2 regions of the Oleiphilus sp. HI0043 genome follow, and region 1 is predicted to be linked to the other one. Evidence: predicted binding sites of a transcription regulator. Region 1 holds the regulator's gene; the other holds the start of a gene.

The links. The regulator PhoB, encoded in region 1, activates phosphate uptake and scavenging genes when phosphate is short. The targets are predictions, from matches to a motif close to TGTCATANNNNTGTCANA.
Region 2: A3729_RS00230 (PA3496 family putative envelope integrity protein) is a predicted target of PhoB. The motif match lies at 5,547-5,564, and genes of this name have one in related genera.

What each region holds. Positions count from the first base shown of each region.
Region 1 is NZ_LWEY01000556.1:13,634-21,901, reverse strand. It holds gene A3729_RS06900 (methyltransferase) at 22-684, shown strand; gene A3729_RS34490 (VanZ family protein) at 644-1,033, opposite strand; gene A3729_RS06890 (RluA family pseudouridine synthase) at 1,017-1,649, opposite strand; gene cysZ (sulfate transporter CysZ) at 1,791-2,576, shown strand; gene phoR (phosphate regulon sensor histidine kinase PhoR) at 2,591-3,931, opposite strand; gene phoB (phosphate regulon transcriptional regulator PhoB) at 4,108-4,803, opposite strand; gene ubiA (4-hydroxybenzoate octaprenyltransferase) at 4,923-5,804, opposite strand; gene A3729_RS06865 (chorismate lyase) at 5,809-6,318, opposite strand; gene A3729_RS06860 (hypoxanthine-guanine phosphoribosyltransferase) at 6,318-6,878, opposite strand; gene A3729_RS06855 (rubredoxin) at 7,138-7,302, shown strand; gene A3729_RS06850 (FAD-dependent oxidoreductase) at 7,304-8,268, shown strand, end outside.
Region 2 is NZ_LWEY01000002.1:26,010-34,277, reverse strand. It holds gene ribBA (bifunctional 3,4-dihydroxy-2-butanone-4-phosphate synthase/GTP cyclohydrolase II) at 1-233, opposite strand, end outside; gene A3729_RS00255 (riboflavin synthase) at 318-986, opposite strand; gene ribD (bifunctional diaminohydroxyphosphoribosylaminopyrimidine deaminase/5-amino-6-(5-phosphoribosylamino)uracil reductase RibD) at 1,007-2,176, opposite strand; gene nrdR (transcriptional regulator NrdR) at 2,166-2,639, opposite strand; gene glyA (serine hydroxymethyltransferase) at 2,764-4,029, opposite strand; gene A3729_RS00235 (MFS transporter) at 4,180-5,406, opposite strand; gene A3729_RS00230 (PA3496 family putative envelope integrity protein) at 5,653-5,880, shown strand; gene A3729_RS00225 (hypothetical protein) at 5,908-6,249, opposite strand; gene A3729_RS00220 (hypothetical protein) at 6,253-6,453, opposite strand; gene A3729_RS00215 (MASE3 domain-containing protein) at 6,641-7,111, shown strand; gene A3729_RS00210 (response regulator) at 7,176-8,268, shown strand, end outside.

The DNA.
Region 1 (8,268 bases):
GTCAATCATCATTAAAATGTCATGAATACTGTCGATACACTCAACGCTAACTTAAATAAAACTCTCGCTAAAGGTCGTGTCAAGGCGACTAAACCTCCCGCCTGCCCTGCAATCGGCCTTTATCTGTTTGACCCAGCTGTATTACAGGGCCCACTTAGCCATGACGAAGCACAGGCTGTTGTGGCCGAACCTGCCTACTGGTCTTTTTGTTGGGCAAGTGGACAGGTTTTGGCTCAGTTCATTCTGGAGAACCCGGAATATGTGCGTGGTAAGACAGTGCTAGATTTTGGTAGCGGCTCGGGTGTTGTTGCAGTCGCTGCTGCCAAGGCTGGTGCCAAAAAAGTCATAGCTTGTGATATCGACTCAGACGCTCTTGAAGCTTGTCGTGCAAATGCCGAACTCAACTCTCTGAGCTTTGACTACTCTGAAGACTTTATGGCTTTTGATGAAGAGCTCGACCTGATCACCGCGGCGGATGTACTATATGACAAAGATAATCACGACTTGCTAGATTTGTTTACCACTAAATGTCCTCAAGTACTTCTTGCTGACTCCCGCGTAAAAGTACTGCCCTCTTCCGCTTACGATTTGCTTGAAGTAAAAGAAGCCCGTACTTGTCCAGACCTAAATGAGTTTGAAGAATTTAACAAGGTGCGTATTTACCACTCAAACACTTGCTCTTAATAGTTGGCGCAATAAGGATCAGGTGAATCACTGTGCCTAACAAGTCTACAAACCAATCATTTAGCTCGAAACTACGGTGGGGCAAGTAAGCCTGAACAAGCTCAATACCCAGACCAAAGCAAGCCAAGCAAAATAGTATTGCCCTTAAACCTAGCCTTGGATAGGCAATTTGAACCAATAAAGAAAGTACAAAAAATGCTACTAGGTGGAGCACCTTGTCACTCACATTAACTTGCTCCAGCCCCGTAAGGGGTGAAAACGCGGCAATACAAGAGAACAGCAAAGCAAGGTACAAAACGATTTTGTTCAGCCAGGTAAACTGGATTATCTGACTAAAAAGGTGTAGCACTTGAGAACTCCATAAAAGTTTTAGTCTTTGGCTGGTAGATACTTAAGTCTGTGGCATGTAGGCATAAACGGCTACTAGCCTTTAATGCCGACTCGTGAGCATAAAGCCCATCGCCCAATATTGGATGGCCGGTATATAGCATATGAACACGTAGTTGATGAGAGCGACCTGTTATCGGCGTGAGGATGACTCTCGATGCCTGTTCTGAGCGAGTCGTACATTGATAGAAGGTCTGAGCAGCTTTACCTTCATGTGAAATCATCTGTCGAGGCCGATTGGGCCAGTCGGTCTTCAATGGCTGATTAACTTCGCCACTTTCATCTTCCATAAAGCCATAAACCAAGGCTTCATAGCGCTTTTTGACTTCTCTGTCATGAAACTGCCTACTAAGCTCCCTGTGGGAATCCGCATCAAGCGCCAAGACCATCAAGCCCGAGGTTGCGCAATCCAAACGATGAACCACCCTGATAGTGGGAAATTGGTCTTGTAAGCGGCTCAGCAAGCAATCAGCTTTGTCGGGGCCTCTGCCCGGAACTGATAGCAAACCGGAGGGCTTATTAACCACCACAAGCTGTTCATCTGAATAAACAATCTCGATTTGAAAATCTGGACGCATTGGCTACAACTACCTAGTGACATTACTTTGATTTCATCAGAGCACTGCTGAAACTCCAAGCGAGCTATTATACACTGCCTACAACCCTATTAAGCCCTATAAATTTCTTAGACGATATTCTGATCAGGAGCGAATCTTCACATGAAGGGAAATATGTTTACCGGCTTTGGCTATCTGGCTCAAGGTTTCAAGATCATTTGCCAGCCCGGCTTTCGCCTATTTTTACTGGTTCCTTTAACCGTAAATATCATCTTGTTTACGCTGCTCATCATGTGGGCATATAGCCTAGTAGACGGTTGGATGGCGACCTTATTGTCTTGGGTCCCAGAATGGCTAGGATTCATGGAGTGGTTATTCTGGGGAATCTACTTCTTAGCCATCTTAATGACGCTGTTTTATGGCTTTATTGCCGCCGCGAATTTAATCGGCGCTCCTTTTTATGGCTACCTGGCAGAACTCACTGAAAAGCACTTAAGCGGCCAAGATAAAGGTGAAGACTTCTCATGGAGCGAGCTACTGGCAATGGTTCCCAGAACCATCATGCGAGAACTCCAAAAGCTTGTTTATTATATCCCGCGGGTGCTAGTGCTATTGGTTTTAGGCTTAATCCCCGGCTTGAATGTGATTATTGCTGTTATCTGGATTATTTTCTCAGCCTGGATGATGGCCATTCAATATATCGACTACCCGGCAGATAATAATAAGATGAGCTTCCCCGATATGAAAAACTACCTGGCTAGCCATCGTCTGACATCACTAGGTTTTGGGCTGGTAACGTTTGGGGCAACGCTTCTGCCTATCGTGAATTTTCTGGCACTGCCCGCTGCGGTGTGTGGCGCGGTCGCATTTTGGGTAAACGAAGAAAGATCTTTAGGCAATATCAATATGAACTTTGAAGCAGAGGCGCAGAAAAAGCTATCCAAGTAAATGCAGATAGCTCATCAAGATGCATTTGCTAGCGCTTTCTGTTCATTAGCCGAGCTACTGGAAACCATTATCGATGCCGGGAAGTGACAAATAAACTCACTGCCTATGCCTTCTTCACTATGGATTTCCAGCTCGGCATTATGATTGATCAATACATGCTTCACGATCGCTAAGCCCAAGCCTGAGCCGCCACTTGAGTGGTCTCTGCTGGGGTCCGTTCGATAGAAGCGTTCCGTCAAGTGAGGGATGTGAACGGAATCAAAACCTTCACCGGTATCACGCACACAAAAGTGAGCACCTTCTTCATCCAGCCACCAGCTGATGTCGATATCACCACCGGTGGGCGTATACTTAACTGCATTAAACGCAAGGTTTGAGAAGGCGCTATAAAGCTGACGAGAGTCACCGGTAAATAAACAGGGTTTGGTGCTTTCAAAGTCCAAACGAATATTCTGATTTTTGTCAGCGCTAAAGGCTCGTGCGTCGCGGTAGACTTCTTGTAGTACCGGTTCGATATCGATCGCTTGAGTATTACTAGGCAGGCCTTCAGTTTCATACTTGGCGAGTAACAAGAGGTCACTAATCAGGCTTTCCATCCGTTTCGTTTGCTCTTGCATTGAATTTAAGGCTCTTCGCCACTTCTTAGGTGTATCTTCAGCATCCTGGAAGGTTTCGATATAACCTCTAATAACCGTCAATGGCGTTCTCATATCATGAGAAACATTGCTAACGAAGTCACGCCGCATCTGTTCAAGTCGCTGCACACGCGTCACATCTTGCGCGAAAACCAAGCGGTCATCTTTGCCAAACAAAGTGATATGTACTTGCAAAGTTGCACTTTTATTTAAAGGTGAACGTAGCTCTAAAGGTTCGTCGTAATTCTTGCTTTCAAAATATCGCTTAAAGGAAGGGTCTCTAAGCAAATTTGTTATCAGCTGACCTCTATCTGACTCTCGTTTAAAGCCAAGTACTGTACTTGCAGAGTCATTCCACCAGTCCATCGCACCTTCAGAGTTAGTCATGACGACAGCCTCTTTTAGTGCATTGGTAGATAATTGGACACGAGCAATCATTGACCGCAAGTTTTCTTGAGTAATGCGATTTTGATATTGAATTTGATATAGACCGTCAAACAGATCGCCCCATAAACCATGGCTTTCGGGAATTGCTTGGTCTTCTTGTACACTGTAAAGCCAACGATGCAGCTTAACAGCCTGGCTGATTGTCCAGGCTAAGTAGGCAAAGCAGCCAATCGCGAGAACCCACGCTAATTCCCCAATCAGCAGGCCAAGTACCAGCAAGCCAATCACAGCCCAAAAAAGGGAGTATAAGTGACCGATGATTCGTTTGTGCATAACCTTATGCTCCAGCACAGGAAGACAGATTCATTCTCTGATTCAATAGTTTGCCATTAAAACGCAAACGGTACAGAGAGTGTGCACCCTTCGTCAATGATCGAAGTCATGTGCATGAAAAATCGAGCTCCTTGCCACCTTTCTTATTTTATAACAAAGTTACCAATGCTCAAGCGCTATGCAGCACCTTGAGCAGAAAAACGATAGCCAGTACCTCGAACAGTTTGAACCAGGTATTCATGCCTTTCACCTAATGCCTTGCGAAGGCGCCGAATATGAACATCAACGGTTCGATCTTCAACATAGACATTGCCACCCCAAACTTGATCAAGTAGCTGGGAACGGCTATAAACGCGGTCTTGATGCGTCATAAAGAACTGCAGTAGCTTAAACTCAGTTGGCCCCATGCTCAGCAAATTATTGTGAGCGGTAACGCGATGACAAACTGGGTCAAGTACCAATCCATCTATTTCGATTTCACTTTCGACACCCGCAGGCGTCGCACGACGAAGTACAGCTTTAAGACGAGCAACCAATTCACGAGGAGAAAAAGGCTTAGTAATATAGTCGTCGGCACCGACTTCCAAACCCTGTACTTTATTATCCTCTTCGGTTTTAGCTGTCAGCATAATAATAGGGATATCACTGGTCGCTTCATTGCGTTTCAAGCGTCTTGCCAATTCAATTCCGCTAGTGCCTGGCAACATCCAATCAAGTAAAATCATATCGGGACGTTGATCCACAATAGCAATAAATGCATCCTGCGCATTTGAAGCTTCGATACAATTGTAATCAGCCATTTCTAAAGCAACAGCAATCATTTCTCTGATTGATGCTTCATCATCAACAATTAATACGGTTTTTTCTGACATAGTACTTACTCCAAAAATCAAACTGTATTAAAACGGCAAGCTGTTACAGTTTTATGACACTACACTGTAAGCCTATGCTGAGAACCTAATGAGCGCTCCTTTTTGCGAAGTTTTACAATTCACCTGACATAAAAGTCTAGAAACAGTCCCAGGAATAAAACCATACCCACCCAGTTATTGTTCAAAAACGCCTTAAAGCACTCATCTCTGTCACGATGGCGAATCAAGTGCTGCTGATATACAAATAGTACCGACGCAACGACAATACTCAGAAAGTAAAACTGCCCCATTTCAAGCTGTTCACCTAACAAGCTCAGCGTCAATATCACCAAAACCTGCAAAAATGCGATAATCGCCCGATCAGCCGAACCAAATAAGATGGCCGTGGATTTAACGCCGATTTTGATATCATCATCCCTATCGACCATGGCATACATCGTATCATAAGCAACGGTCCACAAGACTGTTGCCATATAGATCAACCAGATATGCGCAGGCAGTTCATTCACTTGCGCGGCATAAGCCATAGGAACGGACCAGGCAAATGCAGCACCTAAGACCACCTGTGGTAAATAAGTATAGCGCTTCATGAAGGGATAAGCAGAAGCAAGTGCGAGTGCACCAAATGAAAGGTAAATTGTCAGTTCATTGGTAAACAAAACCAGGATGAAAGACAACAGACATAAAACGGCGAAAAAGATCAAAGCCTGTTTTGCACTCACCCGCCCCGTCACCAGAGGGCGAGCTTCAGTGCGCTTTACATGACCGTCTATTTTTCTATCCGCAAAGTCATTGATTACGCAGCCTGCCGAGCGCATGAAAACAGAGCCGGCGATAAAAATAGCTAACACATCCATAGCTGGTATGCCCTCGGCAGCAAACCATAATGCCCAAAGCGTTGGCCACAAAACCAGATAAATACCTATAGGCTTATCCAACCTCGCAAGCCTTACGTAGTCCATTGCAACACTTGCAAACGCGGGTTTACTCTGAGTATTCATATGCCTATTTCTCTCGTTTGCTTGCCTCAAATACCCGAGGCATAAATAGTTCGCTCACCAGCAATGGTTTCTGACGAAGAAAAAATACCGAGCGCCGCCCAAATACGGGTTCTTTAAACTGTTTCACCAAGGAGACACTTTCAAGCTTACTACGCGTCATAACTCTGGATTTAAACAGAAATGCGCCTAAAGGCTTATCTCCCAAATACTGAAGCTGTCTTTCATAACCACTTAGCGTTGTTTTCGGAATAATACTGCGCGCTATCACCCATACTTCTCCGAAACAAAGCAGCTCAACTTCCCTGACCAGCGCTTTCTGACGCTCTCTCACTTTTAGTATCCGCCTCTCCTCAAGACTTGGTACAGCCCAGCCTTGATAAGTGACACGCACACTAAAGTTATTATTTGATGCTTCGATAAGCCTCTTGGTAAGTGAACCTTGATCAAAGACCCAGGAACCATATTGTTTAGGCACTTTCCAGTCGGGTATCCGCCGAGCGGCTGGCTTTAGCATCACATGCCCTTAACTGCGTAAATACCCGGCGCATTCCGCCAATAGCCTTGATAATCCATACCAAAACCAAAAACAAAACGATCCTCAACATTTAAACAAGTATAGTCAGCGAGCAGATCCTTGGTCGCCTTTCTGTCATGTTGCTTATCCAATAAAACCGTCGTCAGAACACGCGCTGCACCTTGCTGCCGACAATAATCCTGTACATGTAAGAGGGTATGCCCTTCATCAAGGATATCATCAACCAGAAGAACGGTTCGGCCCGACAGTGCTTTTACCGGCTTAGCCAGCCAGTCCAAGCGGCTGCCAGAGGTTTCATTCCCATATCGGGTAGCGTGTAAATAATCCAGCTCTAGTGGAAAATTCAAATGAGCGAGTAAGTGACCACAGTACACCAAACCGCCATTCATAATTGAAATAACCAGAGGGTTGTCGGTCGCTAAGTCTTGCTCAATATCTTTGGCTGTCTTTTCAATTGCATCACTTAGCTCAGACATATCGATTAGGCAGTCGGCCTCATTAAAGACTTTCTGGGCTTCGACGGTTTTGGTATTGGACATAGATCTTCCTGATAAAATGGCTGTGCAGATTATATCTGTGAGCCTGCCTGGCCGCAAAGTTACTATCGCTGAAATAGTGAAAGATTTGTGCTGATCGAGCTGATTCGGTAAATTAGCCCGCTAAGTGAATGAGGCAACATTTATTCTCTAAACTAGAATCTTCTCTTCGCATAAGCAAGCGGGCGCTAGTGTAAACCAGAGAGGCATGTTTGTATGCATTCGAAAGGCAAGTAACATTTTGATAATACAGGTATAAAGAATGAAGAAGTGGCAATGCGTAGTCTGCGGATTAATTTATGATGAGAGCGAAGGCTGGCCTGATGATGGCATCGAAGCGGGCACCTCATGGGAAGATGTACCCGAAGACTGGCTTTGCCCTGACTGTGGTGTAGGCAAAGAAGACTTTGAAATGGTAGAGATTTAACATGAATACTTCACCTATCGTTGTCATTGGTAGTGGCTTGGCCGGATATAATCTTGTTAAGGAGGTTCGCAAGCTGGACCAGGAAAGCGAGATTATTGTGATCACTCAGGATGACGCACACTCTTATTCCAAGCCTATGCTCTCGACAGCACTTGCCAAAGGCAAGCAGGCTGATGAGCTATCAATGGCCGACCCGGGAAAGTTCGCGGCACAGCACAATATTTCAATCAGAAATCATACGAGTGTTGACCGAATCGATACTTCTGCCAAAGCAATCCTGATAGGTGAAGAACGCTTAGACTACAGCAAGCTAGTGCTTGCTTGTGGTGCTCAGGTCAATAAGCTCAGTTTTCCCGGAAGTGAGCTTGAGAAAGTCGTTTCAATCAATGACCTAATGGACTACCGCCGTTTTCGTTCTTTGTTAGGCGAAAACTGCTCAGAAAGCCAGAACCATGTACTGATCATGGGTGCCGGCTTAATCGGCTGTGAATACGCGAATGACTTATTGGCAAGCGGTTATAAGGTAACTATCGTTGACCCTTCAAAATCAGCCTTAAACAGTTTGATTCCTGAAGAGGCCGGACAAGCGCTTATCGAAGGCCTTAGTGATGCAGGTTGTCAGTTTGAAATGCAAGCTCATGTAAGCGAAATCACTGAACAAGGAAATGGTTTGCTTGCTCGTTTAAGTAATGGCCAAGAACTTGAGTGTGCCTTGGTTATTTCTGCCGTCGGCCTGAAAGCCAATATACAAATTGCTCAAGACTCGGGGATTGAATGCCAGCAAGGGATTGTCACCAACGCCTTGCTACAAACTAGTGCAGAAGATGTCTACGCCTTAGGTGACTGCGCAGAGATCGAAGGGCAGGTCAGACTCTACGTGCTGCCACTAATGACCTGCGCACGCACCTTAGCGAAGACTCTGACCGGCACACCGAGCCAGGTAAGCTTCGGCATCATGCCGATAGC
Region 2 (8,268 bases), on a different contig from region 1:
TTGTTTGCGTGAGCCATCGGCGGTAAGCCGAAGAAGTCTGCCCGCTCTGCCGACATCGTCATACAGATCAAGCCTCTCGCATGTGTCGCCATAAAGTTAATATCTTCCGGACGAACCTGTTCAGCCGCAATCACTAGATCGCCCTCGTTCTCACGATCTTCATCATCCATCAATATAACCATTTTGCCTTGACGGATATCTTCAACTAATTCTTCTACGGTGTTGAGCTCCATTGAGCCTCCCCAGTGTTATTCATCTTAAAAGGCAGCGATATCGAAGGTGAAACGCTGCCTATTATTTAATACAGTGTAAAAGGTTTATCTTAAAAAACCATTTTGTGCCAGAAAGGCCTTATCCAAGTTGCCTTCCGTTTTCTGTTCAGTGACATCAGAAGAGCCTACCTGTAATAGGCGCTCAGCATAACGAGCCATCAAATCAACCTCTATATGAACTGATTGGCCAACCTGATAAGCGTCGATAGTCGTTTCGCCTGCCGTGTGTGGCACAATATTCAGCGAAAAGCCTTCTGCTAACAGCCCGGTTACCGTGAGGCTAACCCCATCAACCGTTACCGAGCCTTTGTTTGCAATATAGCGGCGAATTTCTTCTGGACTACGAATATCAAAACGAATCGAGCGTCCATCCTGCTTTCTGGCAAGCACTTGACCCACACCATCAACATGACCACTTACCAAATGGCCACCTAAACGTGTCGATAAAGTCAGCGCTTTCTCTAAATTAACCTTCGTACCCGCTTGAAACTCTTTGAGATTAGTATGCACCAAGGACTCTGCCGATACGTCTGCAGTAAACCCTTTTGAGTTCAAAGTTACTACCGTTAAGCATACGCCATTTACCGCAATACTATCGCCTAGCTTTACGTCCGACAGATCCAAATTGCCTGTCGAAATAGTTAAAACAAGGTCTCGCCCTTTTGATTCTGATCGCTCGATCACACCAAGCGCTTCAATAATTCCTGTAAACATCGCTTATCCAATCCTTTACGCTAGCGAGAGCCTGACACTTCAGCCGGCATATAAATCATTCGAATGTCCTGACCAACCAGCCTCAAGTCTTTTAAGTCCAGATCAATACTCTCAGACATTTTATCTAAACCAAGTTCAGCAAGCGGTCGAGCTTTACTTCCTAATAATTTTGGCGCCATGTAAACCAAGAGTTCGTCCCACAAACCCTGTTCAATAATGCTTCCCGCTAACAAGGCTCCAGCCTCTAGTAACACCTCATTGCACTGAAGCTCAGCTAATTTGGACATCACTTCTTGCAGCTCACTATGCGCATCATTTGAACTTGATGCAGAAGACAAGCGAAGCACATCAACAAAACCAAGCTGAGACACCTCCTGCGCTTCCTGGCTTAGCTCACTGGCCTCTGAAACACACCACAATATAGGCGTTTCCTGTTCTAATAGTCGAGCAGTCTTAGGCAAGCGAGCCTGACGATCAAGAATGACACGCAAAGGCTGAATTTTTTCAATTTCTCGGGACCATTCAGGATCAAGACCCAGTTCACTAGCTCTAACCGTTAGGGCTGCATCATCATGAAGAATGGTACCAATGCCACTAATAATAGCAGAGCTTCGGGCACGCAAACGCTGTACGTCAGAACGTGCAGCCGGGCCAGTTATCCACTGACTTTCCCCGGACTCCATGGCGGTACGACCATCAACACTGGTCGCCATTTTAATCCGAAGATAAGGCAAACCAGTTTCCATTCGCTTAATAAAGCCTTGATTAAGTGCCCGCGCCTCAGCTTCCATCAAGCCATAGCGTACTTTTATTCCCGCATCCTCCAGAAGTTTAAAGCCTCGACCTGACACCTCAGGATTCGGATCCAGCATCGCAGCAACCACCTCAGATACTTGAGCATCAATTAAGGCTTTAGCACAGGGAGGTGTTCGACCAAAGTGGCTGCAGGGTTCCAAAGTAACGTAAGCTGTCGAACCTTGCGCGAGTCCTCCCGCTTCAGCGAGGGCGTTTACCTCTGCATGCCCTGTTCCGGCCTTCTTATGCCAACCACGCCCCACAATTTGACCGCCCCTCACCAAGACACAACCTACCCGTGGGTTTGGCTGGGTTGTATACACCCCTTTATTGGCCAAGCGCAAAGCTTCAGCCATATAGTGAGCGTCATCTATTGAGAAAGCACTAAGCGTCATTTTTGGTATTCTCAGAACGAGCTAGCCGATCAACTTCTTCCTTAAATTCATTGATATCCTGGAAACTACGATAGACAGAGGCAAAACGAACATAAGCCACCTCATCCAGGCGACGCAGCTCTTTCATCACTTCTTCACCAATAGCAATCGCTTTTAGCTCTCTCTCGCCTGTTGCTCTCAATCGGGCCTTAATGTTATTGATCGCGCTTTCAATCGCCTCAATACTGACGGGGCGCTTTTCCAAAGCCTTGGTGAAGCCTCTGTTGAGCTTGTCCTCATCAAAAGGTTGACGAGTGCCATCCTGCTTAACCACTCTCGGCATCACCAGCTCAGCAGTTTCAAAGGTAGTAAAGCGTTCTTTACAAGACAGGCATTCACGGCGACGGCGAACCTGGCCGCCATCGGCAACCAGTCGAGAGTCGATAACTTTTGTATCCGTCGCACTACAGAAAGGACAATGCATCAAAAAACCTTTTGATTCAGAAGAAAGGCCAATTCAGAGCAGCAAGCCAACTAAACCACTAACAGCTGGCAGGCCAAAGGTGCAGAAATGAGGAAACGCCTCATCACCGCACCGGGTTAACTATTTATGCGTATACTGGGAAGCGAGCACAAAGGTCGATAACGTCCTTCTTAACACTTTCAATAGCAGTCGTATCTTCAGCATCTTTAACCAAAGCGTCAATTACGTCACACATCCAGCCCGCTAGTTGCTGACACTCGGCAGCCTTAAAGCCACGACGGGTTACCGCTGGCGTACCGATACGCAAGCCACTGGTCACAAAAGGTGAGCGTGGGTCGTTAGGTACTGCATTTTTATTCACTGTAATATTCGCTTTGCCTAGTGCAGCGTCAGCATCTTTACCCGTGATATCTTTGCTGATCAAATCTAGCAGGAACAAGTGATCGTCAGTGCCATTTGATACCACATCAAAGCCACGCTCCTGGAAAACTGCAACCATCGCCTTGGCATTCTCAACAACTTGAGACTGGTAAGACTTGTACTCATCTGACATAGCTTCTTTAAAGCACACCGCTTTAGCAGCTATTACATGCATCAAAGGGCCGCCCTGGCTTTCAGGGAATACAGCAAAGTTTAATTTCTTCTCTAGCGCTTCATTTGCCTTCGCCAGAATGATACCGCCACGGGGACCACCCAAGGTTTTGTGAGTAGTAGACGTTACTACATCAGCGATGCCAACTGGGCTAGGATAAACACCCGCCGCAACCAAACCGGCAATATGCGCCATGTCTACGAATAAGAATGCACCGACTTCATCAGCAATATCACGAAAACGCTGCCAATCAACAATACGAGAGTAGGCAGAAAAACCTGCAACAATCATCTTTGGCTTATGTTCACGAGCAAGCGCTTCAACCTGATCGTAGTCGATTTCACCCGTTTGCTCATTCAAACCGTACTGCACGGCGTTATAGATACGACCGGAAAAGCTTACTGACGCACCATGCGTCAAGTGACCGCCGTGAGCCAAGCTCATTCCCAATACCGTATCGCCGGGAGAGCAAAGCGCCATATAAACAGCAGCATTGGCTTGCGAACCTGAATGAGGTTGAACGTTTGCGTAGTCAGCACCAAACAACTCTTTAGCACGATCAATCGCTAGCTGCTCAACCACGTCAACATGCTCACAACCACCGTAGTAACGCTTACCCGGATAGCCTTCAGCATACTTATTCGTTAATGCAGAACCTTGAGCCTCCATCACTCGAGGGCTGGTGTAGTTTTCTGATGCAATCAGTTCAATGTGTTCTTCTTGACGCGTTGCTTCAGCAGTAATTGCATTTGCTATTTCATCATCAAAGCCAGCTATAGTCATATCACGAGTAAACATTCATCGCCTCTATCATTCAGGAAAAAATAAGCCTCAAAACGGTCATTCCCTAGTCATTCTTCAACTCTTGTAATGAGCCATATAGAGTGAACAGAATTTGATCGTTCAAAAAAGCGCCATTTTATACGATTATTGTGTGAACTTCATCAATCATTTTTGTCGAAAATAATGTAACACAAACACTAAGCTGACTAAGCCAACAGCGCCCGCAACAACAAAGGTAGAAAAATACCCCAACATGCCAGCCAAGAGACCTCCCAGAGCCGCCGCCAAACCAGAGACCAAGACTTGAATACTGGCCTGAACGGTAAAGTCTGCACCTTCATGTCCGGAACGACATTGCGCCATCATCAGCGAGAAAAGGGCTACTGTAGACATGCCGTCGACTGCTTGCTCGAATATACTTAGACCATAGACCCCAAGAATCCCAACCCAGTGCAGGTCCACTAGCGTATAGAGAGCAATTCCCACAGCCTGGGCCAAGCCAGCAATAAGCATCATATTCTTTGCCCCCAGACGAAGGTATAAATACCCGCCTAAAGCAGCCCCCAGCAAACCCGCAATAGAAGACCATAAAGTGATCGTTGCCAAGTCCCCTAGCGAGAAGCCACTATCGATCAGCAAGGGCTTGATCATTACCGAGCCTAAGGAGTCTGCCAGTTTATAGGTGATTAACACCAATACCCAAGCAAGCATATTTGAACGCTTAAAAAAGCCCTTATAGACAGTTAGAGGCAATGCCCTAGCCATGCCTTTATCAGCAACACCTGCATCAAAGTTATTGGTCACCTTTGGGTAAACAGGGATAGCTCCAGTGAAGATTGGCAACATTAGTAGAACTAACAACAAGGCCATAAGCTGCATACTCAGACTCCAACCAAAGTGGTCTATCCCTAGTAACAAGCCGCTACCACTTAAAATCATTCCCAACTTAAAACCTGTTACCTGGACACTGTTTCCGATTCCCCTGAAACGCTCTGCTAGAACTTTCACAGCCAAACCGTCGGTTGCAATATCCTGAGTCGCGGCCGAGGTATTCACCAGTAGAATTCCGATGAGAAAAATAACAATCAAGGGGCCAAACAAGCTTTCATAGTTAGACATAGAAGCTAATAAGAGCAATCCGACAAGCAATAACTGCATCGCTACTATCCAGGTTCGATGCACGCCTATACGAGCCCAACCGATACGATCAACATAGGGAGCCCAAATAAACTTTAAAGCCCATGGCAAGGCAAGGAGTTTGATCAGTCCGATATATTCCAGCGACACGCCCTGGTCTCGCATAATGGCCGGAAAAGCATGAGCTAGCACTCCCGAAGGAAGGCCTTGAGAAAAGTACAGCGCAAACAGGACGGCTAGGCTGGCGACGGGCACGTTATATTCTCCTAAATCATCGATCTTGACGAGCAGCTCTTGCCATCAGCGTACTGACAAAGAAGCTCAAATGCGGGCAAAACTATCATCCAAGCGACCTACTTCACAAGCCCATATTTTTGTCTAAATCGTCATTTTTGCTTCACAAAACTGTCACACCCAAAAGCTAGCCTGAGCTCCAAATAAGGTGAGATGCAAAACAGTAAACATTTCGAAACTTTATCGATGCCAGTTAGGAGACACACTATGCAAGCACATGAATCTCAGAACCCGAGCACTTTTGAGCAAGAAAATTCTCTGGAAGCCATCCATGTAGACTTTATGGATATCGCTCACGAACTTCATCAAAAGCAAAGCGAATCAAAGAAAAAAGATCGTGCAAAGCGCCGCTCCCAAGCAAGAAGAGCAATTGAAGATCATCAGGAGAAAAAGCGTTTAGAGGCAGAGCTTAAAGAGTGGTGGGACGATTTATAACGTTCGTTTTGGCCCAATAGCTAGGCGCTACAGGATTACCAAGTCGCCCTCGTTACCTTGGTCCTCAACTGGTCGACGGCCTTCAGTTAAATAAAGAGCATCGTTGTGGAAGTCTACGTATAGGTGGCAGTCCATCACGCTATCGGTTATTTCACTGCTAATGGAAAAGTGACGAACAATCTCTTCACCATCGCAGTGAAAGTGTTTCATATCTGACTTACTCATCACCTCGGGCAAACCGATAGCCAACCGACAATTATGCTGCACCAAGCTATTTTTTATTCTACCTAGAAAACGGTTGGCCAATTCACAATTCCAATCTTCTTGAAAACTTGGGTCACCAATTCTATCTACATCAACTATCGGCATAGTTTACGCTAATAGTAAACGCGGTGTTTTTAATAGCAAAGAAATTGTCAGGTCTTCAGAGCCTGCCGTAATATACGAAGCCATCACTTCTCGGGAATATGAACTTCTATCCGTTACTTCTATTTGACAGCCCAAGCTTTCAAACTGCTTAACACAAGCTGCATCAAATATTTCGGTAATCAGCGCTTTTGCTTGTTCGCTCATAATTCATCTAAACCCAATTTGGCTAGTTGCACCCAAAAAACAAAAGCATACCAAGACTATCCATTTGTTCAGTGTAACCAAAGCATAGCGACTTTCCTATTATTTGCATACTGACGTGAACTTGAAGACATTTCTACTATACTTCTTTAATGCCATCGCACCACGTCACCATATTTCGGAAGTTTGAATGACGTCTCCCAAAAAACTGACTATTGGGCTATTTTTTCTCTGCACTCTACCTTTTTTACCTAATATGCTAGGAATTGACTTTGGCGCTGCGCCGACAAAAGTCGATATAGTGACAACACAAAGCTCGATGCTGGAAGCGCTGCAGGGAGCTATCCTACATACCATTCTCGAATGGAGCGCAATTTCTATTGCCTGTATCGGCGCTATCTTTGCGTTTGTTCATTACTACTATCATCGTAATATTACACTCCCTATCATGGGGCTTGCATTGCTCTCGGCAGCATCGATCGACATTTTTCATACCTTGGCATCAGCAAGAGTGATCGATGCTCAAGCCCAGAACACTGATTTTATTCCTTTTACCTGGGCGCTTTCCCGCCTTTTCAATGCTTCAATCATGACCGTCGGGGCGGCACTAAGCTTATGGGCTTTGCATCACAGCAATAACCCCCCCTGTACAAGCATCTAAAGCTACTTCCTTTAGCGATAGTTTTTTTGTTGGTTCGGCCTTCGTAAGTGTTTATCTAGCCTCGGTGAGCGAAAACCTACCGCAAACCACTTTCCCTGGCGAATTGATAAGCCGCCCCTATGACATCCTTCCACTAGCGACATACTTATTAGCCGCCACATTGTTCTGGACCTGGTTTCAGAAAGAACGCGACCCCGTCAGCCTGGCGTTTTTATTAAGCTGCATTCCAGAGTGCCTAACCCAACTGCATGTGGCATTCGGCTCTACGCAACTTTTCGATAACCATTTCAATATCGCTCATATACTGAAAATTGTTGCTTACCTTTCTATGCTAGCAGGCATAACTCGCAGCCTAATTTTCAACACCGCCACCTCATCAACAGATAGCGGCCCCCGCGAAACACCCCCTCTTACACATCAACATATCAGAACTTCAAAAACTGAACGTGCGAAGCGCCCTATAAGTCTACTAATCCCCTCAGTTACATTCTCTTTAACACTCATTGTCGGCACCATCATCAGTATTTCTGTGTATCTGGATCATATCGCCCAAATAAAGAAAAAGAACCTACAGGAGCTTGAGCACGAAGCTGAGATGCTTGAGTCGAGCTATCAATCCATATTTCAAAGAAGTGCCCAAGACTTAGTTTCCCTGGGCAAGCACTATGCCATTCAAGCCTATGTGCAAGGAGGCATCACTGAGTCTGAGCCAGTCAATCGCACTCTCGAACACTACTTGCTTTTAAATCCAGGCGTAGTAAATATCAAGCTAGTCGCCAAAAGACCGGACAGTGTAATTGGCTGGGAAGTTCTTTATACAAGCCACAAGGCTGACAGCAAGAGCGGAGAGGAAAGCTCAGACACCTTTCTAACAAGAGACCTAGCTACACTGAAGCAAAGTGGCAAGTTAAAATCGGGGGAGATTTACTTTTCTGATATCTACCTAAGTCCAGATCTAGTTGAGCTGGAAACAGAAAAGGTCTTTTCAAGCGTTTCAAACGCGTTATTCAAGGTTCTGGACGATACAGCCAGCTATGTATTAATCGCAACGCTTAAGCCAATGGCTATTATCTCTGGTTTGCCTCGCTACAATAGCAATAGACAGTTCTATATCAGTGACGCTGAAGGTGAATATCTTTATCAGGAAAGCTCTTCAG